2 regions of the Globicatella sanguinis genome follow, and region 1 is predicted to be linked to the other one. Evidence: riboswitches for the same ligand, from Rfam matches in the RefSeq annotation. Region 1 holds a riboswitch; the other holds the start of a gene.

Region 1 (15,364 bases):
TGTTCAATGCTACTCACATGCACAATTAAGGGGTTGTCTTGCGGACGACCTTTAGTTGCAAAAACACTTTTAACGGCGGCTTCGTTCGTCGCGATGGCTCCCAAACCAAAGACGGTTTCCGTTGGAAAAGCCACTAATTGCCCGGATTTTAATTGGGCGGCTGCTTCATTTATTTGTTCTTTCTTATAAATTTTGGTTTCCATTGCTTCACCCCTTCTGAGTATCGATTTTAATATAGCGATCTAAACTATTTAAATCTTGATGAACACTTATGATGGCATTAGGAAATGTTTTTTGAAAAATTGCTTGGACAGCGCTGGCTTGTTTAAAGCCTATTTCTAACAAAATTTGGCCATTGATTGATAAAAACGATGGCAATGTTTCGGCTAGGCGCTGATAAATAGCGAGACCTTGTTGCTCGGCAAAAAGTGCTGTAGCGGGTTCAAAACGTTTAACCGATTCATCCATTAAAGCTAACTCATCTTCAGCAATATAGGGTGGATTGGAGACAATTAAATCAAATTGACGTCCCTTTAAAGCAGACATTAAATCACTTTCAAGCCACTCCACTTGCACTTGATGATGCTGACCATTTTTCTGGGCTACTGCTAAAGCTGCTGGCGAAATATCAACCGCTGTAACTTGGTTTGGCGCCAATTGTTTGGCTAATTCAATCGCAATGATGCCACTTCCCGTTCCAATATCAAGCACTTTGGCTTGTGGATGTTCCTTAAAAAACGCACATCCCATTTCAATTAAACCGTAAGTATCCTCTCGTGGAATTAAGGTGTCTGGCGTTACATAATAAGTTTCACCAACAAAATCAGCTTTTCCTAAAATATACTGAATCGGCTCATGTTGGGCTAATCGTTTTAACACTTCGTTAAAGCGCATCGCTTGTTCATCATTAAGCGGCATGTTTAAGTTTAATATCAATTGAGTATAATTCCAATCAAATGTCCGTTGCCAATAATCTTTAATCGGACTGTCTTGAATGCGGTTTTCTTGCAAAAAAACTGAAGCCCTTTGGAGAGCTTCAGCTAAAGTCATTTTAGAGCTTAGGACCATTGAGTTCCTCCAATTTTTGAGTTTGGTCATACATGACTAAGCTATCGATAATTTCGTCTAATTTCCCATTTAAGATTGAATCTAATTGTTGGATGGTTAAACCAATACGGTGATCGGTCACCCTGTTTTGCGGGAAATTATAAGTACGAATACGTTCAGAACGGTCCCCTGTTCCGACTGCTAATTTACGAGAAGCATCAATTTCAGATTGGGCTTCTGATTGCATTTGGTCGAAGACGCGGGCACGCAATACTTTCATCGCTTTTTCACGGTTTTTCAATTGTGAACGTTCATCTTGCATCGCTACCACGGTATTAGTAGGGATATGTGTTAAACGTACAGCTGAAGCTGTTTTGTTAACGTGCTGTCCACCCGCACCTGAGGCATGATAAATGTCTACTCGAATATCATTTTCATTTAATTCGAAATCAATATCTTCTACTTCTGGCATAACCACGACTGTAGCAGTAGAGGTATGGACCCGTCCTTGAGATTCCGTTTCTGGGACACGTTGGACACGGTGAGCACCATTTTCGAATTTTAATTTACTATATACTTTATGACCAGAAATCATAATGGATACTTCTTTATAACCACCGATACCGGTAATATTTGCATCCAAGACTTCCACATTCCATCCTTGGCTATCGGCATATTTAGTGTACATATTCAATAAATCACCAGCGAATAATTGAGCCTCGTCACCACCTGCGGCCCCACGAATTTCCATAATGATGTTTTTGCCATCATTTGGATCTTCTGGTAACATCATAATTTTAATTTCTTCTTGTAAGTTTTCACGTTCTTCTTTTAATTCCGCTAATTCCATTTTAGCCATTTCGGCCATTTCTGCATCAAGGCCTTCATTTAACATTTCTTCCGTATCTGCTAATTCTTGTTCTACTTGCTTATAGCGACGGATTTTTTCAACTTTTGGACGTAAATCACTTTCTTCGATTGTTAATTCACGTAAACGATTGGTATCGGCAATAACCGATGGGTCACTTAATAATTCTAATATTTCTTCAAAACGAAAAATTAGTGTATCTAATTGTTCAAACATAAAATTCCCCTTCTATTTTAACTCTCCTGGTTGGAAATAACATTTTCGGCAGACAGGTAAATATGATTCATTACCGCCAATTTGAATTTGTTCCCCTTCGTAAACGGGTTTGCCGTCCACAAAGCGTAAGTTCATCATGGCTTTTTTATGACAGAACCAACAAATTGTTTTAATTTCTTCAATTTTATCAGCATATAATAATAAATACTTAGAACCTTCGAATAGTTCATTCGTAAAATCATTTTTTAACCCAAATGCCATCACTGGTATATCTAATTCATCTACGACTCGAGCTAATTGTAACACATGTTCTTTTGTTAAAAATTGCGCTTCATCGACTAAAATACAATAGCGGTGTCCTAATGCTTTAATACTTTCGAATAAATCCATGTCATCCGTAATCGGAATCGCTTGACGCTGATAGCCGGTGCGACTAGCGACTGTTCCTACAGAAGTTCTAGTATCTAGAGCGCTCGTAAAAATTTCCACCTGTTTATTTTGTTCTTCATAATTATGAGCTACTTTAATAATCTCAAGTGATTTCCCACTATTCATTGCCCCATATTTGAAAAAGAATTGCGCCATTAATAAGCCCTCCTCGTTACTACTTTCAACTATTCATAATAAAAGAAAAAAGCATTCTAGTCAATTGCTAAGAGAGTAATTTTAGTAGTTTTATCTGATAAAGGCGGTTCATAAAAATTCACTTTAATAATTTAGAGCGCCCCCTCTCGCCTACAGTGTATATTTAGTTTTGCCGTTAACTAAAATAGCTACGACCATAATTTTTTCAATAGAAGGTCTTTAACACTCTTTGACAAATGATGTCATCTGGTCATTCCATTAAACAAACCTTATTTCCTAATATAAGATAAACACCCAGCCTAACACCCGCAAACTATCTTTTTCCCTACAAAAAAGTCGGCATCAACATGAGGACCGAAACCGTTTGATTCAGTAGGTTTTCTTTCCCCACAAAAAGTAGGCATCAAACACTTGGATAGTGGTCACATCATACTGTGCGCTTGCTTCTCACAAAAAAAAAGCAGGCATCAATAGTAAAAATCAGATTATTTTCACTATTTGCCTACTCTCGCAAATTAATATAATGTTGTATAAGATTGGTTCCTACTGGACAAATTAGCGACCATTTTGACTGCTTAAAACACGCTCATTATCTGTTAAGAACAATTGTTGCATACGATGAAAAGCTGATAATTTGTTAAGTCTTTCGTACAAGACAAAAGCCGCTATCGCTCCCATTACACAAGCACCCATAAAACGTGGTGTATAAATCAGCCAGTGTAAATCCGTTTTGACTCCGGTAAACCAAACCATGACTGGGTAGCTTAATAATGACCCTACGACACCCGTTCCAATAAATTCACCTAGCGCTGCCGCCCAGAAGTTACGTGTCTTCCAATAACCTAATCCCGCAAATAATGCTCCAAAAACAGCACCTGTTAAGGCTAATGGTGGAATACCCATCATTAACATGCGAATAATACCACAGATTAAAGCCATTAAAAAGGTATATAAAGGACTCATAAAACTGGCCGCAATAATGTTAATGACACTCGACATTGGTGCCATCCCTTCAATTCGTAAAATCGGTGATAACACCACGTCTAAGGCAATCATGAGTGATAAAATCATTAGTTTTTGAGTTTGTTTATGTGTATTTATTTGAATCATTCCCTCTCATTATGAATTGTTATTTTTCGTATCGGGTTTCCCAATCTTCACCGTCATAGCACATAGTCCAGAATTGATATTCATAGTAAGACGTTTTAATAATGATTTCTTCTAGACGTTTTAAGGTTGCTTCTGGTAAATCTTTAGCCATCTCGTCCATTAAATTTTTCATATCAGTAGCTAAAGTTTGGAATTCTTTGCCCGCATACATATCGATCCATTGTTGGTAAGGATTGTTTTCAGGACTTTGTTTCGCTAATGCTTCGCCGACATAAGCGTATGACCAAGCACAAGTTAATAAGGCCGTTACCGCATATTCTGCGCCACCCGCTTGGGCATGATTTAACATATAAGAAGTATAGGCTGTATTGGTTGGCCACATTTTTGTTTGTAATAATTCTGCTTCACTAATCCCAAATTGAGCTGAAAATTGACGGTGTAATTCCATCTCCATCTCTAAGGTCCCAAATAATGCTTTTGAAAAACTACGCATCATCGATAAATCGGTCGACTTGGCTACGCCTAGAGCCATTAACTTTGAATACTCAACTAAATAAACATAATCTTGCGTTAACCAACGTTGAAATTTCTCTTTAGCCAGCGTACCTTCTCCTAATCCCTTTACAAATGGGTGTTCTAAATACGATGCCCAAATCGATTCAACTTTTGGATACACACGTTCAGTAAATTTTGTCATGACGCTATTCCTCCTTATATTTTAGAAACAAAAAAATACCCACCTTTAAAGATAAAGTGTGCGCATTAAATCGGCTGCAGTCCAACAAAAATTAAACTAGCTGATTAAATTAAGCACACTTCCCTACGTCAGTATTAACTGAATCAGGTTCAAAGGGTCAATTTCTCTCTCAGCATTTTCATGCTCCCCTAGTGTCACTAATAGACTAGCAAATTAATCTTGGATTGTAAAGGGGGATATGCTTGATTAAATAATGGTCCACTCCCTACCACTATGTCATGAATCAAAGACCAACAAAATCGACATTCTATCTCCATCGCCTGTCTGGTCCACTTAGCGTCGTAATGAAACTTGCTAATTTGGGCATTATTAAACAGAATTGTTAACTTTTTATTACAGCTAGTACTCAGTAACCTGGCTTATATTACTTTTTTTATAAACCATGAATCAAATCCTTTGTTCAACTTATCTGCTTGACATTGACTATCACTTGATTTATTCTAATAGACAGATAGAGTTTCTTTGTGAAATCAAAGGGTCTCTTTTAACAATTGAATCCATTTATTTTAAACTAGGGGAGCCAATGCGCTGAGAGTAGGTTTCTGAAATGTTCCTTGACCCTTGACCTGATGTAGTTAGTACTACCGTAGGGATGTTTACAATTTTGTTTTACTGTACACATTTTGATCAGTCAAGACTCAGTATGCTTTGGGCCGGTTTCTTAGAAACGGGTCTTTTTTTTGAGCAAATGGATAGAAAGGAGTTTTGGATGATTGAAATAAAAAACGTCTCATTTACCTACCCCGACTTTAAAGGCGAGAAGACATTACAAAATGTCAACCTCAACTTTCCTAAAGGTGAATTTATTTCGCTAATCGGTAAAAGCGGCAGTGGTAAGAGTACGCTATTTAAATTACTGACTACGCAATTTCAACCGGATGCAGGTCAAATTCTATTTGATGGACGACCGATTCAATTAGGTGATGTTGGTTATATGCCACAAAAAGATTTATTACTTCCTTGGGCGACCATTTTAGAAAATGTTAGATTAAGTGGCAAACTTGATAAGCAACATCCTGTTTCAAAAGAAAAAGCGTTAGAATGGCTCGATAAGGCGGGTTTAAAAGAGTATGCCTATGCTCTACCGAAAGATCTATCAGGTGGAATGCGTCAGCGCGCCGCTTTCGTACGGACCATTCTGGCCAATAAGCCAGTACTACTGCTCGATGAACCTTTTGGAGCCTTAGACAGTTTTACGCAATATGAAATGCAACAATGGTTATTATCACTGTGGCAAGAATTAAATAAAACGATTGTTTTTATTACGCATAATATTGATGAAGCAGTGCTTTTAAGTAATCGTGTCTATTTATTACAAAACTGGCATAATGGCGACGATACCCAAATCAAAGAGTGGCACATTGATTTGCCACGTCCACGACCGAAAGACATTCGTTATCATGCTCAATTTATTGAGTATAAAAAAGCTTTGGAGGTGGCCATCCATGAATAAACTACGACAGTTAATTCAACGTTACTGGCCTTTCCTATCTGTTTCAGCTGTTCTATTAGTCATTATCGAATGGGCGGTTGCTAGTGAATGGGTACCAAAGTTTATCATTCCGAGACCAAGTGATGTGATTAAAACCATCTTTATCCAAGCCCCACAACTATGGACGCACACTCAAGCAACTTTATTAGAAGTCATCGTAGGCGTAGCCTTTTCAATCGGACTTGGTTTATTGATTGGTATTCTACTCTATTATTCTGATTTTATCGAGCGGGCATTTTATCCTTTTGTCCTGATTTCGCAAACGATCCCGACCATCGCCTTGTCCCCCATCTTTGTACTGTGGTTTGGTTATAGTTTATGGACCAAAGTAGCGATTATCTTTTTGATTACCTTTTTCCCCGTCGTGGTGAGTGTCTTCGATGGCTTAAAACGAACGGATGAAGAGTATCTCGAATTATTCAGAGTGATGGGTGCTTCAAAATGGCTAATGTTTAGCCAATTACAATGGAAATTCGCGCTACCGTCTATCTACTCGGGTTTAAAAATGTCCGTTGTCTATTCTTTAATCGGGGCGGTCATTGGAGAATGGCTCGGTGGCTCTGAAGGGTTAGGTTATTATATTCGTCGAATGTCCAGTAGTATTAAATCTGAAGGCGTGTTTGCCGGTATTTTAGTGCTATCCTTAATTGGTATTCTATTATTTAACCTCGTCGGATTATTAGAAAATCGTTCATTAAAATATTTATATACAGAAAAGAGGAAATAAAAATGAAAAAATTAGTTGTCAGATGCTTAACTTTATTAATGGCCTTAACGGTGTTACCATGGATGCCACAATCAGTGCAAGCCGAAGAAAAGATGGATTTATCCTTAATGTTAGACTGGTATCCAAATGCGAACCATGTTCCAATCTATGTGGCGATTAAAGAAGGTTATTTTGAAGAAGAAGGATTAAACTTAACGATTAATATGCCTGCTGAAGCAGATGATCCAATTAAATTAGCCGGTGCTGGTCAAACGGATATTGCGGTGAGTTATCCAGCGGTATTAATGCAAGCAGTAGCTGAAGGTATTCCAGCGAAAGCCATCGGTTCATTAGTGCAACAACGTTTAGATGCTGTCATGTACAAAAAAGAGTCTGGTATTACGACTCCAAAAGATTTAGAAGGTAAAAAAGTAGGTTACTCAGCGACCACTATTTCTGAAAATATTATTGAAGCGATGATGGAACATGACGGTGCAAGTTATGACAAAGCGCAAATGGTTAATGTTGGATGGGACTTAATTCCTGCTTTAGCAACAGATAAAGTCGATGCATTAATTGGCGCTTATACTAATCACGAATTATTAATGTTACAAAAAGAAGGTTATGACGTGGATTACTTTGACTTCACAGAGTTTGGAGTGCCAGATTCCGATGAATTAATCTTCGTAGCGGGCAATGACACCATCGAAGCCAAAAAACCTGAACTACAAGCGTTTATGCGTGCATTGAAAAAAGGGTTTGATAAAGCATTAGAAGATCCTGAAGCAGCGATTGAAACGATTTTTGAAAATGAAGATAATGCTTATGTATTAGACAAAGAAATCGAAATTCAATCTTGGGCATTATTACAACATTACATGGTAAATAAAGGTGACTTTGGTAACTTAGTTGTTGATGACTATGTAGCCTTTGCGAAGTTCTTAGCTGATAAAGGTTCAATTGCTAAAGAATTAACAGCTGAAGAGTTAGTGGAAGATTTAAGTAAATAATCAAGATGAATGGAGGGTCAGTAGCAATCAGAAAATCAGTGGTTTTCAAATTAGCTACCCCCTCCTGTCTTTTATAATAGAAAGTTGGATAAGTTATGAACGAGCAAATGACGTTTTATCTCGAGCAAATCGTCAAACAAAACCCTTTAATCAATTGTTTAACTAATAAAGTGACCACCAATTTCCAGGCCAATGCCCTATTAGCCATTGGTGCTTCACCGATTATGACCGATGAACCGGACGCCAGTCCCTTAGTATCGGCTCAATCTCAAGCGATTGTCATTAATATCGGCTCCCCATTTAATCAAGATAAAATGGAGGCGATTGAGCTTTCCATAAAAGCGGCTAATGACAAACAAATTCCGGTCATCATCGATCCGGTAGGGGTAGCGGCACTTTCCAATCGGCTTGCCTATGTTGAACATTTATTAAGTGAATACGATATCGCCGCTGTTTGCGGTAATTATTCCGAAATTGCTGCCTTAGCTGGAGCGAAAAGTAATGGTAAAGGCGTGGATGGTGGTCATCCTGAAGGTGAAATGACCGATCATTTACTAAAAGTAGCCAACCTTTATCAAACAGTGGTGGTGGCCACTGGCAAAACTGATTATATCGCTAATCAAACGGTTGTCTATGCCCATCAATATGGCGATGCTTTACTCGGTTATGTGACCGGCACTGGTTGTGTCGCAACAACCATCGTCGCTGCTTTTATCAGTCAAGCACCTACGCCTACTGACTATTTAACGGCAGCCACTTTAGCGACCGGATTTTATGCTTGGTGCGGAGGCCGTGCCGTTCAATTGACTACCGGACCTGGTGATTTACCGATTCATTTATTAAACCAATTATATGAACACTCGGTCAAAGCAAATGATAAAAAAACATATGATAACGAATTAACAAACCTAATTATTAAACAAGAAAGGATGTCAAGTAATGACTAATACACATTATCCAGTGGTCATGACCATTGCCGGCTCAGATAGTGGCGGTGGTGCTGGAATTCAAGCGGATTTAAAAACTTTTATGTCTTTAGAAACCTTTGGTACTTCTGCTTTAACGGCCGTAACGGTGCAAAACACTTTAGGGGTTCACGGCATTCAACCAATGGATTTAGAGATTATTAGTGGCCAAATTAATCATGTCGCGAGTGACTTCGAAATTCAAGCCGTCAAAACCGGTATGTTACATGATAGTCAAGTGATTCAAACAGTGGCTGAAGCCATTAAACAAAACAAACTGCAAACGCGCTTAGTGATCGATCCGGTGATGATTGCGAAAGGTGGTGCCTCTTTATTATTAGAAGAAGCTCAAAATACTTTACGCACACAGTTATTACCATTAGGAAAAGTAATTACTCCTAATATTCCAGAGGCGGAAGTTTTATCGGGCATTGCGATTACTAATGATCAAGAACGCCAACAAGCAGCTGAAAAATTATTAACCTTCGGTGTCGAAGCAGTCGTCATTAAAGGCGGTCATCGTTATTCAAAAGATAATTTAGCTGAAGATTATTTCCTCAATCAACAAGGCAAGACCTTCACCTTAACCAGTCCTCGTATTGAGACACCGCATACCCATGGTACTGGCTGTACTTTCTCAGCGGCTATTACGGCATTTTTAGCAAAAGGATTATCGGTTGAAGAAGCAGTCTATCATGCAAAAGCCTATATTCACGCTGCCATTAGTCACACGCTCGGTATCGGACACGGTCATGGCCCAACCAACCATTGGGCTTATGCAAAAGATCCACAAGCCGCATTGAAAGAGGTCACGATTCATGAATAGATGTCAATGGAGTACATTAAAAAAAGCGCCACAACAAGACGCTTTCCCTATTTATTTTATTTTAGGTACGCAACAATTTCCACAATTAGAAAAAGCTGCACAAATTGAAAAGTTTATGGCCGTGCTAACAGAAGCTTGCCAACATGGCATTCGTTATTTTCAATTCCGTGATAAAGATGGGTCCATTCTAACGGATATAGAGCGATTGGAGCTAGCACAAAAAGCACAAGCCATCTGTCAACAATACAATGTCATTTTTTTCATTAATGATGATGTTGAAATGGCCATTCAACTTCAAGCTGATGGCTTACATATCGGTCAAACAGATCCACAAGCACAAAAAGTACGCGACTTAATTGGTGATAATATGCTATTAGGCGTGTCTGCTCACACTGTCGAACAAGTGCAACAAGCGATTGATGACGGTGCCGATTATGTTGGCTGTGGACCGATTTTTACTACACAATCAAAAGTAAATGTCCGCCCGGCCATTGGTCCTGAATTATTCAGCCAATTACAAGCCGTCAATCCTGATTTTCCAGTTTTTGCGATTGGGGGCATACACTTAGATAATGTCGCACAAGTTCAAAAAATGAATCCTGATGCGATTTGCGTTATTTCTGAAATTAGCGCATCCAACGATATTGAGATGGCCATTCAACAATTAAGCCACTCTCAAACTATTTAATTATACGTATTACTTTTATAAACCTTTGGCATTTTTATAACCAGTGAATACTTTCCACACAGCTTTTATTTGCCATTCATTGATCCCGAATAAAATGCCAACAAATTTAACCTAGCAGACAACTGATAGTCAAGGCTGAACTTCTCATTGAAATCAGGTCCGGATTATCCTTCACTGCTAGGTTTTTTGTTACGCACTGGAACGCATTAATTATTTACCTAAATGTTCAATCGTCATGACATCGGGAATTTCATCAACATCTATTGCACCACTTTTAATAAAATCAGCTAATACCCCACGGAATTGACGTCCATAATAATCAACAGCTTCTTTGGTCATCCCTAAAAGAATTGGCGATTGCGGGTGATTATTGCCAAAAGCTAAACTCAAATCAATCGTATGGCTAGCTCCTAAGAGATGTCCTTCTCCCCAATGCACTAAATAATAATACATCGCTCTTTGCGAATTGGCATAACGTTGCGCAAAAGATTCCGCACCGTCTATAAAAATATCGTGTGACAATGTTTTTAATTTCTGTTCGATCAAGCGTTTAATGCCAGGTAAACTGCCCGCTAATTTTAAATAACTATCTTCGCCAATAAAAGCCGCCGCTTCACGTGTTGTGGCCCCAATTAACACATCTAAGCGTTGCGTAGCTTTTGTCCAAGCAGCTTCAGCCTCTTCCTTCGTTGGTAATGGATAAACGCCATAATGTGGTGCAAAGAACATGTTTTTGGCATAACCTTCTTCGTCTATATTGGCTATCATTTGATCTTGTTTCGCTAGTATTTCTTCAAGCGTCGCGTCGATTGGCAATTGGTTATAAGCTGCTAACATTTGACAATTCATTTCATTACGATCATCCATCGTCGCAAAAGGTGAACTGGCGATTATTACTTTTTGGAACAGTTCTTGTGTTCCTTGTGCAATCATTAAATATTGGACTGCATTGGCACCAGCCGATTCGCCGTAAAGCGTCACTTGTTGGTTATCGCCACCAAAATAGCCTATGTTACGATGAATCCATTTTAAAGCTTCTATTTGGTCTAATAATCCTAAATTAGCGAAATGTCCGTCACGGTCTCTTAAATAACCTAAAACGCCCAGACGATAACTAATACTCACCACAATTATACGATGTTCCGATACTAGTAATTGCGGGTCATAAGATTTTATATCGATACCTCCATTTCCATAACCACCACCATGAATCCATACTAACACTGGCAGTTTCTCATTTGGTTGAATATCTTTTGGCAATGTAATGGATAAATACTGTCCAAATTCATCTTGAGGAATCGCATCATATTGGACTCCACCATAGAACTCCTCAAATCCCGAACGATTTTGTACACTTAAAGGAGCGGGTGTCATCATATCAAAGATCCCTTCAGGATAGTTATACAATTCAGGAGCGCCGTAACGTTCTGAAATGGCATAACGAATTCCTTGTACGCGCAGAACCGTTTCATCTTCCCATCCTCTAAACGTGCCATTATCAGTCTGCCACTGTAGTTTTTGACGACTATTTTGACTGTTAATTAAATCTCTCATAGTCGGTTGAATCCGATAGGTACCTAATGGTAGTCGTTGTGCTAAATCGACTTTTTTATAAGTCCAAGCAGCTAATCCAAGTGCTCCTAAACTACTTAAGCCACCTAAGATAAATTTTTGGTATGTTTTCATATAATAGTCTCCCTCGATAAAAATTAATTGTCTCAATGTAAATTTATCATATCAAAATCCAGTTCGACTGACTAGCCTTAGGCGTTCATTAAAGCTATCACGTTCCGGGTAAACTCACGTACATTAGATGATCAAAAAACTATCATGTTCTCCCACCAACGCACTGGCATCAGTCATAAAAAATGAACAAAATCCGACAAACTAACTAGTATTAGCTTATCAAAACGCTATGATGCTACCAGACCAACACACTGGCATCAGTCGTAAAAAAAGGACAAAAACGCCCGAATGACCGGCATCAAACAATAAAAAAAGGACAAAATCGCCCGAATGACCGGCATCAAACAATAAAAAAAGCTATCAAAATCCTTCCAATACACGAAGTATTTGAAATTCATTTGATAGCTTTGTCGCTATATGTTACGAAGGTTAGACATAAACTTTTTAAAAGCTATCTAGTCATACCTCTAGTTTTAAATCAAGAGTGACCTTCTTTATTTCGCAAATTGACTTTGATACAATTCGTAATAAAATCCTTTTTGATCTAATAAACTTTGATGGTTCCCTTGTTCAATAATTTGACCATCCTTCATCACTAAAATACGGTCAGCTTCTTGAATCGTTGAAAGTCGATGGGCAATAACAAAACTTGTCCGTCCTTTCATTAAACGAGCCATCGCTTTTTGAATCAGTTGCTCTAAACGTGTATCGACTGAACTGGTTGCTTCATCTAAAATCAAGATTTTTGGATTCGATAATAACGCACGGGCGATGGTTAATAATTGTTTTTGTCCTAATGAAATATTACTTGATTCTTGATTCATTAGCATTTGATAACCACCCGGTAAAGTACGGATAAAATGATCGACATTGGCTGCTTTAGCTGCTGCTGCAATTTCTTCATCGGTCGCATCGAGATTACCGAAGCGCAGGTTTTCATTAATGGTTGCTTCATATAACCAAGCATCTTGTAAAACCATACCGAATTGTTGACGATATTCTTGTCTTGGTAAATCGCGAATATCAATGCCATCTACTTTGATAGAACCCTTCGTGACATCATAGAATCTCATTAACAAGTTAATCATCGTTGTTTTACCAGCACCAGTTGGCCCGACAATCGCCACCATTTCTCCGGGTTGCACTTCCACATTGAAGTTTTGAATTAAGGGCTGCTCTGGATTATATGCAAAGGACACATTGTCGAATTGCACATGCCCTGTTAAAGGTTTGGTTAAATGTTGAGTGACTTCTGACACTTCTTCCTCTTCATCTAACACTTCAAAAATACGATCAAGGGCCGCTTTAGCACTTTGTAATGGACCCGATAATTGGGTAATCGTTTGAATCGGTTGGTTAACTTGCCATACATATTGTACAAAAGCTTGTAAGTTACCAATCGTTAATTTACCCGCCATTACCATTTGCCCACCAAAGAAGGCTAATAATAAATAAGTAATATGAGAGACTACGCTGACAAAAGGCACCATTAAAGAAGAAATAAAACTTGCTTTAAAACCAGTTTGTTCTAAGTCATCTGTAATTCGTTGAAAATCTTCACGTGCATTATCTTCACGACCATATAATTTAATGACATTAAAGCCAGAGAAATTCTCTTGAATATAACCATTCATTTCTCCTAAGATTTTAGCTTGTCGTTTGAAATAAGGTTGTGATTTTTTCAAAATTGCTTGCGCTACAAAATAGGAAATAGGCATACTAATAAAAATGATGGTACCTAATAAAGGATTTAAAATTAACATCATCACAATAACAAGCACAATACTTAAAATCGCATTAATGATTTGTAAAATACTTTGTTGTAAGGCATTGGATACAGACTCAACGTCATTCGTTAAACGTCCTAATAAATCACCAAATGAGTGACCATCAATATACGAAACGGGCAGTTTATTTAATTTCGCATTTAAATCGCGACGAATATCATGCATCGCTCCTTGTACTGCTTCCGTAATATAGTAGTTAGAACCATAAGTGGTTGTTTGCCATAATAACCCTCTAAAGAAGTAAATGACTAACCAGATTAGGATAAAACGATAGTTAATCCCTGCACCTGGAACGCCTTGCATCATTTCTGTGACATTTTGAGTAATCTCCGTCATAATCAAACCTAATACATAAGGTTCTAGCACATTCATAATGGCTGCAAATACTGTATAAAATAAAGATAAAAATACCGCAGAGCGATAGTGTTTCAAATAATCCCACGCTCTTAAAAAGACATTACGTTGTTTCATTTATATCGCTCCTTTCTATTCTTCTGTCATTGACTGTTGATTCAATTGCGAATTGGCAATTTCTCGATAAATCTGATTTGTTTTTAATAATTCTTCGTGAGTGCCTCGTCCGACAATTTCCCCTTCATCTAAGACAATGATTTGATCCGCATTCATAATCGTGCCGACTCTTTGTGCAACGATTAATACGGTTGATTCTTTCGTAACTTCTTTTAAGCGACGTCTTAATTCCGCATCAGTACGGTAATCCAAAGCTGAAAAACTATCATCAAAGATAAAGATTTCCGGTTGTTTCACCACCGCTCTAGCAATCGAAAGACGTTGTTTTTGCCCTCCTGAAAGGTTAACACCACCTTCAGAAAGATGTGTTTGGAATCGCTCTTGAGTTCGTTTAATAAAGTCACTTGCTTGCGATACATCACTGGCTTTTTCTAATTCTTTATCAGTCGCGTTATATTTACCATAACGTAAGTTCTCACCGATTGTTCCCGTAAATAATAAAGCTTTTTGCGGTATGAAACCAATTTTTTGACGCAATGCTTTCAAATTATAATCGCGAACATCAACGCCATCTACTAATATTCTTCCTAAACTAACATCAAAGAAACGTGGAATTAACTGAACGAGTGTCGATTTCCCGCTACCGGTACTCCCAATAAAGGCAATGGTTTCACCCGGTTTGGTTTTGAAACTAATATTATGTAGGACTGGACTTTCAGTTTCACCAGGATATGCAAAGGTTACATTATCAAATTCTAAGTAGCCTCTTTGTTCAGTCTCAGTGATACCATTTGGATTTGGATCAATCGAAATTGGTAAGTCTAAAATTTCTTGTAGACGACTAGCTGAAACAGCTGTACGTGGGTACATCATAAATAAGTTTGCGAATAGCATAAAGGAGAATAAGGCATGGAAGGCATATTCAATGAATGCTACTAAATCCCCTACTTGTAAACTGCCTTGTTCAATCGGTTTTAAGGCAAACCACATAATTAAGACAATAATCCAAATTAAAACATGGGTAAATAAACTTGGAGCTAAGCCTAATAATTTAAAAAGTTTTTTAGAAGTATCGGCATAAGTTGTATTTTGAGTTTCAAAACGCTCTTCTTGATATTCTTCACGAGCGAAAGCACGAATGACTCGTAGC
Region 2 (15,364 bases), 340 kb from region 1:
ATCAAAGTAAAGCCCAATACTGCACGGATTATGGTTGGATAAATCAAGCGGTGACATGGGAGGGAGATTAACGCACCTTACCTGGGGAGGTCTCATGAGAGATAAGCCTATCTTAGTAACAACGAATCATGAGAAGTCAGCAGAGGTCATAGTAGGTTGTTTACCGACCGAAGGACTGAACAATAATGAACATTGGAAAGAAAGAGAGGTAGTGGAGATGGAAAATGCAGAAAACAAGCGAAAGCTTGGCAAGATGCAAAGGGGTAAGACGGAATCGAAAGAGTATGCATCTGTGAAGAGTCAATCACTAGGAGAAACTTTATTATTAAAGAAATGTAAACAGCATGGTATTCCTTTTCTTAATGGGAAGTATTGAAATAACAAGAAGAAAGGGATAGATATTCAAAAACTAATTGTAAACTATCCAGTAGAGCAGTTTAGTCCAGAGTTCAGCTTTTTTAGGCGAAATTCCCTCTAATATATAAATGAATGTCAAACTAACTGACATTTTAAATCTTTTTCATGGTAATATGGGAATATTACGTATAAAGGGAGAAGATTGACATGCAAGTGCCAATTCTTTACGAAGATAATCATTTACTAATGGTAGAGAAACCAGTTAATATTCCAGTGCAATCGGATCAAAGTCGTGACAAAGATTTATTAACGATATTAAAAGAAGATATAAAAATTCGCTTTAATAAACCAGGGAATGTCTACTTAGGTCTAGTGCATAGACTGGACCGGCCGGTTGGTGGGGCAATGGTATTCGCCAAAACATCCAAAGTTGCTTCACGACTATCGGTCCAGGTGAGACGCAATTCGATGACGCGTAAATATTACGCAGTCGTTCATGGGAAGCCTTCCAAAGATCAAGGTCAGTTAACTGATTACTTATTAAAAGATACGCGAAAAAATATTGTGTCGATTGTTCCTTCTGACCATAAAGAAGGAAAAAAAGCAGTTCTTACCTATAAAGTCTTAGAAAGTAATGATCAATTGTCTTTAGTAGAAGTGCAACTCCAAACTGGACGGCCTCATCAAATTCGTGTCCAACTAGCAGGGATGGGCACGCCAATCTGGGGTGACCAAAAATACGGTCAAAAATTCAGCAAAGTAGGCCAGCAAATTGCCTTATGGGCACAGGAGCTTTCGTTAGAACACCCAACAAAGAAAACTGAAGTGAGAGTACAATCCATGCCAAAACAGGAATTTCCTTGGAATTGTTGGGAAAGTATTCATTTACAAGCCATGGCATGACATATTCTTAAAGCGAGCATTCATGTAGATGTTAACTTAAAAGTGAGCCACTATATTAATTGAAAACTGAGCCACTTTTGATAAAAAATAACCCTATTGAATAATAAATAGGTTGAATTCAGGAGAGATTCGAGAAAGAATTAGTCAACTAGACAACTGGGAATTAAAAGAGGACAAACGCATAAGTCAATCAAATAAATTCAAAACTTTAAAAAAGCCAAAGCTTCTACAATAAAGTTGTCGTCCTCAAAGGGGAAGCCAATCACCATCCTGATATTCAATTATTATATGGACATGTGATAGTTGATTTAGAAACTCATGAAGGAGATGGGTTGACGGCCAAAGGCTTTAACTTAGCTCAACTCAATGATGATATTAAATGATAAAGGAGTCAAAGCTATGCAAGTAGTGTTTCATATTAATGAAGAAGAGCGATGGTATATAGTTCTTTCGAATGTAAATAATTTTTTAGCTGAAGTTAGGGATGCGAAAATATCCATCGTTGCGAATGGTCATGCGGTGAATTATTATCTCAATGATGAATTAAGTGATAAGATTTTGAATCAGGTAGATGTGGTGGCTTGTCAGAATTCCTTAAATAAACATAAGATCAATAAAGACCAAATAAAATCACTCATACGTGTAGTAGATTCGGGCGTTGTTGAGATTGCTAAGAAACAAATGGAAGGATATGCTTATATTCGTCCCTAAATAAGTAAAAAATTCTGGGTCTCCTGGTTGGGATTGACTCAGAATTTTTATTTGATCAAATCGTTAACTAATGGTTTGAAAAGCTTGGAATAAAATATACAAGCTAGCTGCAATTAAAATGAACGCACTCACACCGACATATAATTTAACTAAGGGACCTGGACTAGCATCTTTAATGACTAGACTTATCAACACCTCCGAGATAGATTCGATGTTGAATAGTAACAATAATCCAATCACTGACATGATGATAAAGAGTGCAAGTCCCCATCTTGTTGCCGACCAGATAGTTTGATTTCGGTCTTTAATTTCAGACTGGGCTTGTCGAATTAATAAGGTTAAGTTAGCAGGGCTTATCGCATCATCTCCGCCCTCTGATAAGGTGTAAGAAGTAGTACCGTCCTGATTACGCATTTCTTTATAATTGTAGTCGCTAGTTCCAATGCGAATCTGTTGGTTAGCAAGATTCACTCGTGCACCTTGGACTTTTAAGTATTCATCATTTATCGCGTTGGCAGTGAGATGTTCTGCATTAAACTTAGATATTTCCATGAGTTGCTGTTCAGATAAGTTCGTAAAGTACGGTCCTGTGGTAGTCGTTGGGTTCAAGGACGAGATTTTATCAAGAAATCGACTAGGAGGAACGTTGGCATATACAATCATATTATCGGAGAGTTTGCTATGAACAGGACGATTGGTTTGATTTTTCGCAAACCCGACAAAAATTACTGACAGTACAGCAACAACCAATAAACTGAAAGTCAGTTTTCTATTCATTTGTATCGCCTCCTAAGCTGTAAATTGTTTGCCCATTTTGTTTAATTGTTATCGGAATCAACATGAGGTTTTTTCTGTCTATTAATTGTATTCCCAAATTATAGGCTTGAATCTCAACAGGCTCATCGATATTAAAATCAAGGTCACCTATATAGACTTGATATTGAAAATCGTCGTCGCTCTTTGGCTCGAGGATCATCCAATTATCAGGAGAGTCCAATAAAATGTCTCCTGAAATTTCTAACACCTCTTTGTGGTGAGGGAGGGCATTAAGTACTTGAATAACCTCATCTTCATAATGTTTTTTTAAGTTAGCATTACTACCAAAAACTTCGCCAATATTTGAATGATCATAGTTAGTTTGGGCAAAGATTTTCTCAACGGGGTTGATTTGAGGGACTGTTGCTTCATGCATCGTCTCGGATGGTATCAAGACTTGGCTGGCTTGGTTGTCAGGTACACTTAAGATATAGTCTAGCTGAACATCCTCTAGTTTGTATCGGATGCGTCGTGACATACTTATGGTATTATCAGTGAAACCTTCGCGTCTAATAATGATATCACCAAGTTCTGTATTACCTTCTTCGGTATAGTTGTCAAAGGCAGAATTAATCTCTTCCTCAGTTAAATGAGGGTTCAGTAGCTTAGCGAATAGGTGGAAGTAAGATTTAATCATTGGGAGTTGATTCGCTTTAATATCCGGATTATCTTCTTCATAATCGTGCGTAAACCGTAGCTCAATGGTTTGGTATGATGAAGTTTCTCCACAGAATAGATAGAACTCATTCAACCTTCCTAATTCAGCCAATTCAGTCGGATAAAAGTAAACGGTACTTCCCCAAGCACTCAGGTGGTTTTCCGTCAAATCAAAGCCAAAAGTTTGTTGAAGCTCATATAACAAGTTATTGATATACATGCGGTCGAGATAGACCATTGCATCTGAATTGGAATGTTCGTAAATACTAGGAAATTCTTTAGTTGCATCATAAAATGAACCAGATAAATTAGTTAACTCTTCATCCTCAAAGGTAGTCAGTGGGAAATTGAATCGTATCTCAATTTGGTTAACATGTTTGTTGGGATTAGACGAATCATTCAATCCATAGCTGTGAAATTCATGACCATTTATTGTAGCTTCGTGATTCTCATCCAATTGGGCTTGCCATTGGTTATAGAAACTTTGTAAATCTGCTGAATTCATATTAGGTTCAATTAATTGTATTAATGTCAAAAAGGTATTAAAATCAATGACTTTATTGGAGGATAGTCGTTGATAGATATACAGTTCATCTCCCTGCATGCCATCCCATACAGTAATCGATAGATTAGCATCATTCTTAGTAGGAATCATTACAGTAGAACCCGCAGAATGAGCATGAAATTCGGATAGAAATTCCTCATTCGAAGTAATATTGAAGGTTGCTTTAATCTCTTCAATGATTCGGTTAGTTAAGCCACTATGAGAATAAGGTCTAGCATTGTAAGAGGGATCGGCATCAAAAATTGATGACATCGTTTGTGCCTGTACACACAATGGACTTATCAAGCTCAACAAGATTAGGCAACTGATTATCTTTTTCACCGCTATCATCCTTTCATTTTAATTTATCTATAGAATTATCATATACTAAAAGAAATCGTTTTTCTGATTTTACACTTTTAAAAAATTGACTTTGTTGACTTGTTTTAAACGGTTTTTAATTTTGTAGAGAGTGAGCAAAACCTTTTTAAATTCTGTTCAGGCGTATCTATTTAATTCAAAGCGCAGTGGTTGAGTGGTCTCAATCTGCGTCTTAACGTGGTTTGGCAATAAATGCATGGGTATTAATGATATAATCACTGTCTTTAATCGGCTTGAATTCTAATTCACTGACTTTCAACTCATTCAAATCGTCTAAGGCTTTGAGTTCCACCGATGGATTTAACTCAACTTTGGCGGTCAGTTTATACCATTCATTCCCATTATGGAAGGCCCAAGATACATCTGTAAAAGAGATTCTATAGGAATAATGAAGGTGTCTCATAGGACCAAAAGCATCAATTAATTCTATTAACTGTATGATCGGAGGATAATCCTCATCTTTACTTAACAAATCATTGAACTTATTAAAACTCTCTTGAATGTCGTCAAACTGATAGCTAGATGGGCCCAATTCTCGTCCCAAATGTCGTTCCATATAACGTAATTGTACGCCATCAAAGGTCTCCCAGAAAATGAATCCCAAGTAGTTAATAGGGGAAGAGTCAGTTTCTCCGGTATCAAAATAATGAATAAATTTATCTCTAGCTATAGGGAAATTCCAGCCATTTTGCTGAATCTTTCGACTAGGTGGAAGTTGATTAACATATTGAGGGTAGTCTTCGATGAATAACCCTTCTGAGCTTTTGTCAGATTGGTAGAAAGTATCCACAAGCGATAGGAATAAGGTATCTAATTCTTCTTTGTCATAAGCCTCACCAGAAACATCTTCCATAACATATTCAATAATTGCCTCATCCTTTTCGTGAAAGCTTAGAGTATCATGGCCAATATCATATTGATAGACCCTATCAGCAGAGGGCATGTTATCGAAAGAAATAATCTGGTCCGCTTCACCAAAAAGAGCTTGAATATGTGAAGTATTGATTTCTGTTACTGTGTCTTCTTTTTTGTCCGGAGGGGTCGCATCGTCAAAGTAATTATCCAATACTAGCAGACGCTCTCTCAACTCGACTTCAGAAGACACAGTTTGACCATCATAATGTTCAATCGCTTTCAAAAAATTAGTGTTCGCAATAGCGTCAGGGTCATGGTTGCCTACATCGATAAAAAACTTCAACGGCCCAAGAAATATATATATTACAAAAGCAATAAACGTTAGCATAACTAGCCAAAAGAAATACTTCATGAGTTAAACCTCCTTGTATGCTTAATACTCACTTCCATTATAACCTTCAATCGTATTGTCAAGAAATAATATACTCATAATAAATCCTGAGCATATCAGTATCTAAAAAAGGCAGACCCATCATGACCTGCCAAAATTTATTTAATTTAATTATTCTTCAGTGTTTTCGCTTTCTGATTCAGATTCTGAGCTAGTTTGACTATTAGAAGAGTTTATTGTTTCTTCTTCATCCGTTTCGGCATCAGATTCTGAGCTAATTTGACTATTAGAAGAGTTTATTGTTTCTTCTTCATCTGTTTCTGAATCAGATTCTAAAGTAGTTAATTCATCTTCAGTAACCCATTTATGTGTTGATCACTAATTCTGAACTTTCAGTATTAACATACTCCATTATACAAGCTATCCATCATTCCAAAGAGGTCTAGTTCCCTTAACACTTTCTTTAATGGATTGGCAATCTTTATGAACTGCTTTAATATAAATCGATTCAGCTACAGACATCTTTCATTTTATCTAAGATGGCTTCAAGCCGCTTTTTATTGTGACCAACGATGGCTACTTTAGCTCTTTTTTTAGCGTATATTAGGGAGGTTATTTCACCAATACCGGAAGTTCCAGCATAAATTAATGTAACTTTGTTATCGAGTTTATCGATGTAAAACATACTTTCTAATAATGACTATCTTTTGAAAATACAATCTTAATTAGTCTTATTTTTGGTGTAATTTGACGTGCAATTGTTTTACGCGTTCAGCTAATTCCGGAGCAGGTCCGTCAACGTTCGCATCAAGGATGACATCTTCAATCGCTAAGTTTTTAACTGGTGAAGGCTCAACACCTAGTTCTTTCTGCCAAGCTTGTAATTGATCTGAAGAACTCGCATAGACAATACGTCCTAAGCCCACCCAAGCATGCGCGGCTGAACACATGGGGCAATGTTCTCCAGAAGTGTAAACAGTCGCCTCGGCACGCTCTTCAGGAGATAAATTCTCAGCTGCCCAGCGTGCGATAGCGAATTCTGGGTGTTGGGTCGAATCTCCACCAGACACATGGTTATAATCTTCAAAAAGAATTTCTCCCTCTTTAGATACAAGAACCGAACCAAAAGGCTCATCACCTTCGTTCAGTGCCGTCTCTGCTAAGGCAACACAACGCTCTAAGTACTCTAAATCTTTTTCACTTATCATGTTAAATCACTCCTTTTCTCTCATTCTATCAGAGTTTGTAATTATGTCACTGAAATTGCTGAAGGCCGGTGCAATTATGGATTTTAAGAGTTTGGGCAAAACTTTTTAAATTCTGTTCAGGCATATCGATTTAATTCAAAGCGCAGTGGTTGAGTGACCTCAAACGACGTCTTAATGAGGTTAGGCATAAATTTGATAGATTCAATCAAGTTATTGCTCGTTAAATAAAAGCGTAGTGGTTGAGTGGTCTCAAACGGCGTCTTAATGAGGTTAGGCATCAATTTGATAAATTCAATCAAGTTTATTGCTCGGTAATTAAAAGCGCAGTGGTTGAGTGGCCCAACCTGCGTCTTAATTTAGCTGAGATTAATCTTGAAAAGTCCAGTCAAATTAATGCTTATTCATTTATAGCGCAGTGGTTGAGTGACCTCAACCTGCGTCTTTCGACTTGTTTGAGGCCTACTCAACTGTGCGGGGGTAGACCAACGAAGCGAAAATTATTCGAATTTCTACTTCTGTTCTACTCCCAACTGTGCGGGGGTGGAACAGACGAAGCGAAAATTATTCGATTTTCTACTTCTGGTCTACTCCCGTATTCTATGTAATTAAAATGTATGTGCTTTATACTGTGTTTTAAAATAGGTTTCCGAGTCATGAGAAGGAAGGATTTTTAGTTATGGAGGAGCTAACAGGAGAGTCAATCGATGAATCGTTAGTCTTTTTGGAGTGATAGATAAGGAGAAAAATTTCCGTCGCATTGTTGAATGACGTAAATTCAACTGCCATAACTGCCATAATTGTCATAGGCAAGCAATCACGCCGCATACTTCCCGACCTAATTTCAGTTTATTACGAACATCCTTACTAAATTAATTCAAAACGATAAATTAAACCTTTATATTAGAAATATTTCAGGTATAATTACTAAAAAATACAATCCTTTAACGACCGTCCTGTGAGGCGGGGAAGGTATGTAATGAAAAGTGGCCGTTTCAGGACCTCTTCTTTCCGCATGCCCGCGTTGAAGGAGAGGTCTTCTTTGTATAGGAGGAGAAAAATGAAAAAACGGTTATGAATGAGAGGGAGATTAACTGAGTCAATTACCATACAGTCCGTGGGATGTGTGTGCTGACTTTAGTTGATAGACAAATCGTTTGGAATTCACTCACAGTTTAATTATTAGGAGGTAGACTATGAATCGATTGCAAGTAAAATTACCAGGTGTCGTTTTAAAAAATCCTGTTATGCCAGCTTCAGGCTGTTTTGGCTATGGTGAATCTTTCGCTAAACATTATGACTTAGGTGTGTTAGGCGCAATTGTGATTAAGAGTACAACGCTTGAAGAACGATTAGGGAACCCAGCACCACAATATGTGCACCGTGATGACGCTGTGTTAAACTCTGTTGGCTTGAAAAATCCGGGGATTAAGACCGTCCTTTCTGAGAAATTACCATTCTTAGCGAATTATGATGTTCCTGTAATTGCCAGCGTGGCGGGGTCCAAAGAAGAAAATTATATCGAGATGTGTCAACGAATCTCTCAAGCTGAGAATGTCCGTGCGATTGAACTTAATGTTTCTTGTCCAAATGTTAAAGAAGGAGGAATTTCTTTTGGCACGGATCCACAAGTAGTTAAACAATTAACCCAACAATGTAAAACAGTGACTCATCTACCCATCTATGTTAAGTTGACGCCTAATGTGACGGATATTGTTAGCATTGCAAAAGCAGCAGAAGAGGGTGGAGCTGACGCAATTACAATGATTAATACAATAACGGGTATGGCCTTTAATTTAGAAAGTAGACAGCCCATTTTAGGAGGGGTGACAGGTGGGTTATCTGGAACTTCTTTAAAACACATTGCCTTAAGGATGATTTATCAAGTTGCTGGAGCAGTTAAGATACCGATTATTGGAGTAGGTGGCATTAAGACCGTAGATGATGTTCTAGAAATGTATATGGCCGGCGCATCTGCTGTTCAAATCGGGACAGAAAATTATAATCAACCGATGATTTGCCCAACAATTATTAGCCAACTCCCTCAGCGAATGGATGAATTAGGCATTGAAAGCTTAGAGACTCTAATACACGAAGTGTCCGTCGCTCGATTTCACGACGGCCGGTAACAGGCTTAAGTGTCCGTGGTGCAGTTGAACGACAAAAATTCAACTACCATAACTGTCCGTGATGAGCAATCACGCGGGAATTATAACAGACTAAATTTCAGTTTATAGTGAACATGCTTAGTAAGTTAATTGAAAAAACTATCTATATATAATTAAGTGGGAGTGGGCAAGAAGTTGAAAATTAAATAATTTCGCTTCGTCGGCCCACTCCCCAAAATTTCTGTGCCCCACATCATTTGACAAAGAACTTTAAAAATAAAGATCCCATTGACTGCCTTAACAATCAATGGGACCTTAATCACGTGATTTTACCCAAAACCTTAATAATCTGCCGATTATCCTCAATCACTTAACGCGTGATTACGATCTTAACTACTCTTCTATATAAGTCTCATAGTGGTTCATCAAGATTCCGATGAAGGGTCTTTACTTAGTGAACGAAGATGTTGCACTAACCCCTCTCTCTATAAACAACTCAACTAAGTCACACGGTCTTCATTATTAAATAACTTATAATTCCTAATTTATATCATTAAACGATTAAAGATGCAGGAGTTAGTCAAACGTTAAAAAAATTTATTAATAACCTGATGTTTTTACGCGTAAGAGAGGTTGGAATGAACGTGTTAGGAAAATTAATACAATAATACAGCAAAGTGTTTCAGATAGAAACGCTCCCCCATTGACTAGGAATGAGTATACATATGGACTTTGTCCTTCAGGTGCATAAGACCCCCAGAATGATACCCCCGCAATAAAGTGGACGATATAACGAGCTAATGATCCCACTATTGTCGCCATGGAAGCTATCCCCCATTGTTTCACACGATTTGTTGGTTCTTCTTTTAATATTTTTTGCATATAAGGTGCAAAGAAACCAGCGAAACCAATGACTGCAAAAGCGACAAAATATTCAACTACAAATTGTACTAACGTTAATACATACGCATTACCGGTAATGTATTGGAGTAATCCCCATAAAAATCCACCCAAGCAACCTGCCAATGTACCACGACGTAAGGAAAGAATAATAATTGGAATCATCTTGACAGAAACCTTAAAACTCCATGATGGCGAAGGAATCATCAAATCAATAAGTAATGCTAAAGCGGCACAGATAGTAATCTCAATCAACGTTTGTGTCTTAATTTTTGACATAAAAAAACTCCTTTTCTTAACCAACACAAAAAAGGAGTTAAACATCTTGACGCAAGCATTACCTTGATCCAATAAAGGGTATAATCTCAGCCAATATGGCACCCCTTGTTTATGTTGAAATCTATATTTTAATAATGATTCTAACAAAAATAATGAAAAAAGTAAAATTAAAGTTACAAACCAATTACTTTCAACTTTTTATAATTTGGAAGGTTGCAATAGTCATAAAAATTCCTAACAACATTGCAAATGCTAATAGGACTTATTTTCCAAAAGGTAATAGCAGGGAGTGGGCAAGAAAATTAACGACGTTATAAATGGTTTAGATGGCCCGATTTAATTTTTTAGCGATATCCGTTACATTTTTACCGCTATCGTAATAATTTTCTATCCAAATCAATTTTTTCATGGTAAAATGTGTATAAGCCATTTGTGTGTACTCCTTCCTTAGCATGTGATCGTATGTTTAGGATACCATACAAATGGCCTATTTATTTTTCTAGCTTAATTTTACTATTCAAGTATAATAAAAATTTTGATAATATAGACGGAGAAGGAAACGTATATTACTTTAGATAGTAAAAATTGTAAAACGAGATGTCGTGAATGGCATTTTTCTTAATACATCATGTTTTGTATAGCGATTTGCTTGTAAATAGTATAGTGGTTTTTATAAAATAAGAGCTAGGAACTGATTAAACTGATGAAATTTTATAGCCAACATGATGGTGATGTTTAATTATAAAATGGTTTGGCTATCGGAGTCTTTCCTGCTAGCAAAATATCAAAAAAATCATTTGGAGTAGATTGGATAGAGGTTGAGAGATAGCTTGAATTGATTTTAAGGGTTAGAGCATGATGACCAAGTTTATTTTGGTAAAGTTTTGCGATTAATCATTGAAACTCCTTATTCCAAAGATTAACGTTATGACTTCCCGTCTTCACGGCATACAACGAATCAGAGTTTCTCTTGGAGAGGACGAGGCATGGGTTGTTCACCCATATACCCAGAAGGTAAGTAGGTAGCACTTGAATTTAAGGATAGGAAAGGAATGATATTGATGTCACGAGAAACAGAAAATATTTTTAGACAGTTAGAAGTTTTTCTAGACCAACATTTGGATGAATATGAAAATATTGATGAGGCGATTAATGATTATGTCGCTCGTTTTAATGATGGGGTGATTGACGAACTAGAAGATGATACTAGCAGAGCGTTGGAGTTGTTGGATGAAGCAATGGAAAGCGATGATGCTGATGAGCGCTTAGCATTATTAGAAGAGGCCAATCAATTGGAACCAGACAACTTAGATATTTATTGTGCTTTATGTCTTGAACGTTATGATGATATAAGAATCATTACATCTATTGAAGAAAAGACAAAAGAATACTTGAAAACACATCGTCGATTTATCAAAGAAGCTTCTTATGCGGGAGTTGAAAATCGTCCTTATTTTCGTGCCCGCAGATTATTGTTAGATTTTTATAAGGAGCAATTGCTTTTGGGAAAGGCTGAAGACACAGCGAGGGAAATCTTACGATATAATCCGAATGATAATTTGGGTGTTCGTTATAGTTTAATGGCGATTTATGTTCTATCTTTCCAACCTTCAAAAGCGCGGCTCTTTTTCAAAAAAGATTCCATGTATCAAAAGGACGATCAAATGTTATTTTTCTTGGCAGTCAGCTTGATTCTTGAAGGAGACCTTAATTATGCCGAACGGATTATTCAGAAGTTATGGGAGATTAATCCTACAATCACTCAATTTTTCGTAACGGAAAAATTTAACAGTTTCCAGGTTTATGAATCGTTGCCGTTTGAATCTTATCAGTTCAATTCAGAAAGCTCACTTGCGATTGCTTTTAATGAGGTATTGAGTTTATTTCAGCATTCCGTATTTTTATATCGGACTTTCCAAGAAACACTAGAAAAAATTAATCCGGAATATTATGAACAATATTATGCTGAAAAATCAAATGGGATCGCCTTATACAGAGAATCTTATAAATTAGCCGGGACTGGAATCTTTACGAATATTGATAGCAGATATGTTCGTTCGCTATTATCAGAGGGGTTGCGGACATTAGAGGACTTCCAAACTATAACTGAACATGAAGTCTTAGCGATTGAGGGAATCGGAAAAACAACAGTGAAGAAACTAAGAGACAATGGCGTTACTTTTAAAGGAGAATAGAAAATAATGATAAGCTCGTTTGCCGGTGGGTAGACGGGTTATTTTGTTGTCATGAAAGTTCTAAAATTAAATTAGCCACTTAAATTGTGTATCCTCCCCATTTTTATGATTGAAAATAAAGCTGCTAGTTGCGGTTGGGAGGGGAACTATTTTATGGCTTTCAATACAACAGTAGCACTTTACTTAATGGGAGAATCGGGTAAGCTAAATGACTCGACCGAAAATTTAAGCGTAGTGCAAAAAGGTCGGGGAGTGACCCCGCACCCGATTCGACGATTCAGTCAAGTGCTACGGTATAGAAAAAAGTATAGAAAAAAACATCTCAAAACGTTATTATTGTAGTAACCAAACCAAAATAAAGGACGTTTTAAGATGTATCATCATTATAATTCATTTTCAGCAGAAAGCAAGACCCGAAATAAACATTTAACCTTGGACGATCGTCATAATATTGAGCGTTGGCACCGTAGTGGTAAGTCTAATCGTGAAATTGCCCGTCTTCTAGATAAAGCCCCTCAAACGATTCATAATGAAATCAAAAGAGGGTTTGTGCTGCAACAAGTGAGAAAAGGTCGCTTCAAAAAGATTTATTCTGCTGAGTATGCCCATTCTCAGTATTTAAATCAGCGCGATAAGTGTGGCCGTAAAGTGTCACTTGATAACGAAACCAAAGAAACACTCGTTCATTTTCTGACCGAAATGAAATATTCACCAGAAATGATCGTTCATTCTAATCTTGTCAACGTTCCTGTTTCAACGATTTACTATTGGATTCATAACGGACATTTAGGCTTAACATCGAATGACTTACTTTATCCGCGTAAATCAAAGAAAAAACGTAAGAATACTAGCTCGCAATTTAGAGTGAAAGGTCAATCTATAGAAATGCGTCCGGAAGTCATTAATCAGCGTGGTGAGTACGGTCATTATGAAATTGATACCGTGATTCTAACGCGCAAGACCAATAAATGTTTACTCGTATTAACCGATCGTCGCACACGCCATCAAATTATTCGACTGATTCCAAATAAACAGGCGGCATCCGTCAATAATGCTTTATTAGATATACTCAATGAGTATGCGATTAAATCAATTACTGCGGATAATGGTGTTGAATTTTTTAGACTGCATGAAGTCTTTCCTTATGAGCATATTTATTATGCCCATCCTTATTGTTCCTATGAACGGGGAACAAACGAAAACCACAATCGACTAATAAGGCGGTTTTTACCTAAAGGAACAACAGATGTAACGGAATTAGAAGTAAAGAAAATCGAAAACTGGATTAATCATTATCCGAAAAGAATGTTCAACTACAAATCACCATTTGAGATGATGAACGCTGGCTAATTTAAACTTGAAATTTGCCTTATTTTGTTGTCATTAAAAATGACCTAGTAGTTACTAGAGAATGTAAGCAATTCACTGAAACGAGAAAAATTGCGGTGGTTCAAAATACTTTAACTCTTAAAATTACGTACGGTTCGAAAAAGTTTTTAAACTGGCATAGAGATGATAAAATAAAGGTGAATAGTATTTCGATATGGGCATAAAACAAGATAGGGAATGAAAGCGAAGGAGATTAGAGGAAAAGGGAGAGTCTATTTATTTAATAAAATAATCGTGATGGTCTGGACTTGCGTAAAATGTAAAAATCAAGGAGCGAAAAAATGAATAGAAAATTAATGGTCGGAATAGTGATAGGACTTATGACGCTGTTGACTTCTTGTCAGACTATTGAAAAAGCAGTAGAAGAAACATTCGCTACGAAGCCCCAAAAGCTAAATGTAGAGGAAACAGAGGACAAAAATTTTTTTGAAAAACTTAAGGATATCTTCTTTGATGAAAGTAATGACCCCGTATTTATATTAGACATTATTAGCGATGCAGAAGATAAAATAGGTTTTGAATTTACTATTGAACTCAATTCATATTTTCATAGATATCTTTCGGAGCATGGAATTCAACGTTATCTATCAGAAGAAGAAGTCATCGAAATAGTTAAAAAATTTGACGAGAATAACTTAATATTAAATCCTGATAAACGAGATGAAGTGATGGATGAGTTATTTGATTTAGTAGGTACGAGAGATTTCTATATTTATGAGGCTCGATTTAGACTTCATGATAGTAGTATCTATATATACATTGTGAATCCTGACAACCCTAAATATGTAGATTTATATTATTATAACTTAGGAATTGGCTCATGGACGGTCTCACCAGAAAAATTGAGTGCAGATGTTAATCCTATGGAAGGAGCGATTTTGTTATCAGATATTGATTTTGATAATTATAACAAGATTAGGAATGTCGGCATTGAAATCTTGAAAGAAATAGGAGATTACAGAGAGTTCAATACGATGAATAGAGAACTTGGAATTAGCATGATCAGTACACATTGGCGTGGCGAGGATTTAGTTTTTAAAGCTGAAGTGAAGGGTGTTAGAGAAGACTACGATTTAACATTTGATGCAAAAGGTAATCTAATCGAGAAAGAGAGGGTATAATGCGTTGTTCATCATTATAATCTTGTTTTTTATGTACGTTTTTCCTATGTTTTTTCTTAGCTTACCCATTATTCGGACAACACCTTATGTCGCTACCGCGCTTTTAGCTATGGGTGTGATTCTTTGGTTGGTGCAAACTTACGCGATTTCGAAGTTTATCACGATACCTAGAAAACTAGCGAGGCAACATAAAAGAGTTCAACGAAAGGGAAAGTCGGTACAAGCGGAAGTCTTAGCGTCGAGTCATGATGGACTGATAGACGATGAACCTTCCAAAAAAATACTGCTAAGCTTTACGAATTTAGTGGGCAGTCAAGTCAAGACTTATATTCATCTTGTGGATACTAAGGAACATGAAAAAAGGTTTGAGCCTGGAAAAGAAATTACCATAAAATTAAATCAAAATAGTTTTGAACCACCATTTACTGTCGGGAAAGGAGAATATGAGACATCGCCTCGACCTTGGATTTGGCTTTGGCTGATTTTTAATCTTCTTTATATGGTTGGCTTTTTCGTTTTTTCCTATTATTTGCAGAGTGATGGTTTCGGTTG

The links. Region 1 has a riboswitch for thiamine pyrophosphate ahead of CYJ72_RS03710 (ABC transporter ATP-binding protein). Riboswitches for the same ligand answer to the same signal wherever they lie in the genome.
Region 2: it holds a riboswitch for thiamine pyrophosphate, as region 1 does, so the genes downstream of both, thiT (energy-coupled thiamine transporter ThiT) here and CYJ72_RS03710 (ABC transporter ATP-binding protein) in region 1, are expected to answer to the same signal.

What each region holds. Positions count from the first base shown of each region.
Region 1 covers NZ_CP126962.1:872,395-887,758, forward strand. The annotation lists gene CYJ72_RS03680 (L-threonylcarbamoyladenylate synthase) at 1-203, opposite strand, end outside; gene prmC (peptide chain release factor N(5)-glutamine methyltransferase) at 208-1,068, opposite strand; gene prfA (peptide chain release factor 1) at 1,052-2,131, opposite strand; gene CYJ72_RS03695 (thymidine kinase) at 2,144-2,716, opposite strand; gene thiW (energy coupling factor transporter S component ThiW) at 3,272-3,826, opposite strand; gene tenA (thiaminase II) at 3,846-4,523, opposite strand; TPP riboswitch at 4,627-4,723, opposite strand; TPP riboswitch at 5,087-5,193, shown strand; gene CYJ72_RS03710 (ABC transporter ATP-binding protein) at 5,293-6,036, shown strand; gene CYJ72_RS03715 (ABC transporter permease) at 6,029-6,802, shown strand; gene CYJ72_RS03720 (ABC transporter substrate-binding protein) at 6,805-7,791, shown strand; gene thiM (hydroxyethylthiazole kinase) at 7,887-8,738, shown strand; gene thiD (bifunctional hydroxymethylpyrimidine kinase/phosphomethylpyrimidine kinase) at 8,731-9,582, shown strand; gene thiE (thiamine phosphate synthase) at 9,575-10,270, shown strand; gene CYJ72_RS03740 (carboxylesterase family protein) at 10,481-11,956, opposite strand; gene CYJ72_RS03745 (ABC transporter ATP-binding protein) at 12,451-14,214, opposite strand; gene CYJ72_RS03750 (ABC transporter ATP-binding protein) at 14,230-15,364, opposite strand, start outside.
Region 2 covers NZ_CP126962.1:1,212,987-1,228,350, reverse strand. The annotation lists gene CYJ72_RS05325 (hypothetical protein) at 95-376, shown strand; gene CYJ72_RS05320 (RluA family pseudouridine synthase) at 565-1,260, shown strand; partial or broken gene CYJ72_RS11665 (4a-hydroxytetrahydrobiopterin dehydratase) at 1,491-1,643, shown strand; gene CYJ72_RS05315 (DsrE family protein) at 1,660-1,971, shown strand; gene CYJ72_RS05310 (hypothetical protein) at 2,035-2,748, opposite strand; gene CYJ72_RS05305 (hypothetical protein) at 2,741-4,261, opposite strand; gene CYJ72_RS05300 (hypothetical protein) at 4,542-5,636, opposite strand; gene CYJ72_RS05295 (nucleoside deaminase) at 6,347-6,823, opposite strand; gene CYJ72_RS05290 (dihydroorotate dehydrogenase) at 8,017-8,949, shown strand; gene thiT (energy-coupled thiamine transporter ThiT) at 9,529-10,107, opposite strand; TPP riboswitch at 10,135-10,223, opposite strand; partial or broken gene CYJ72_RS11660 (IS30 family transposase) at 10,433-10,537, opposite strand; gene CYJ72_RS05280 (helix-hairpin-helix domain-containing protein) at 11,169-12,302, shown strand; gene CYJ72_RS05275 (hypothetical protein) at 12,456-12,644, shown strand; gene CYJ72_RS05270 (IS30 family transposase) at 12,675-13,652, shown strand; gene CYJ72_RS05265 (hypothetical protein) at 13,973-14,812, shown strand; gene CYJ72_RS05260 (hypothetical protein) at 14,940-15,364, shown strand, end outside.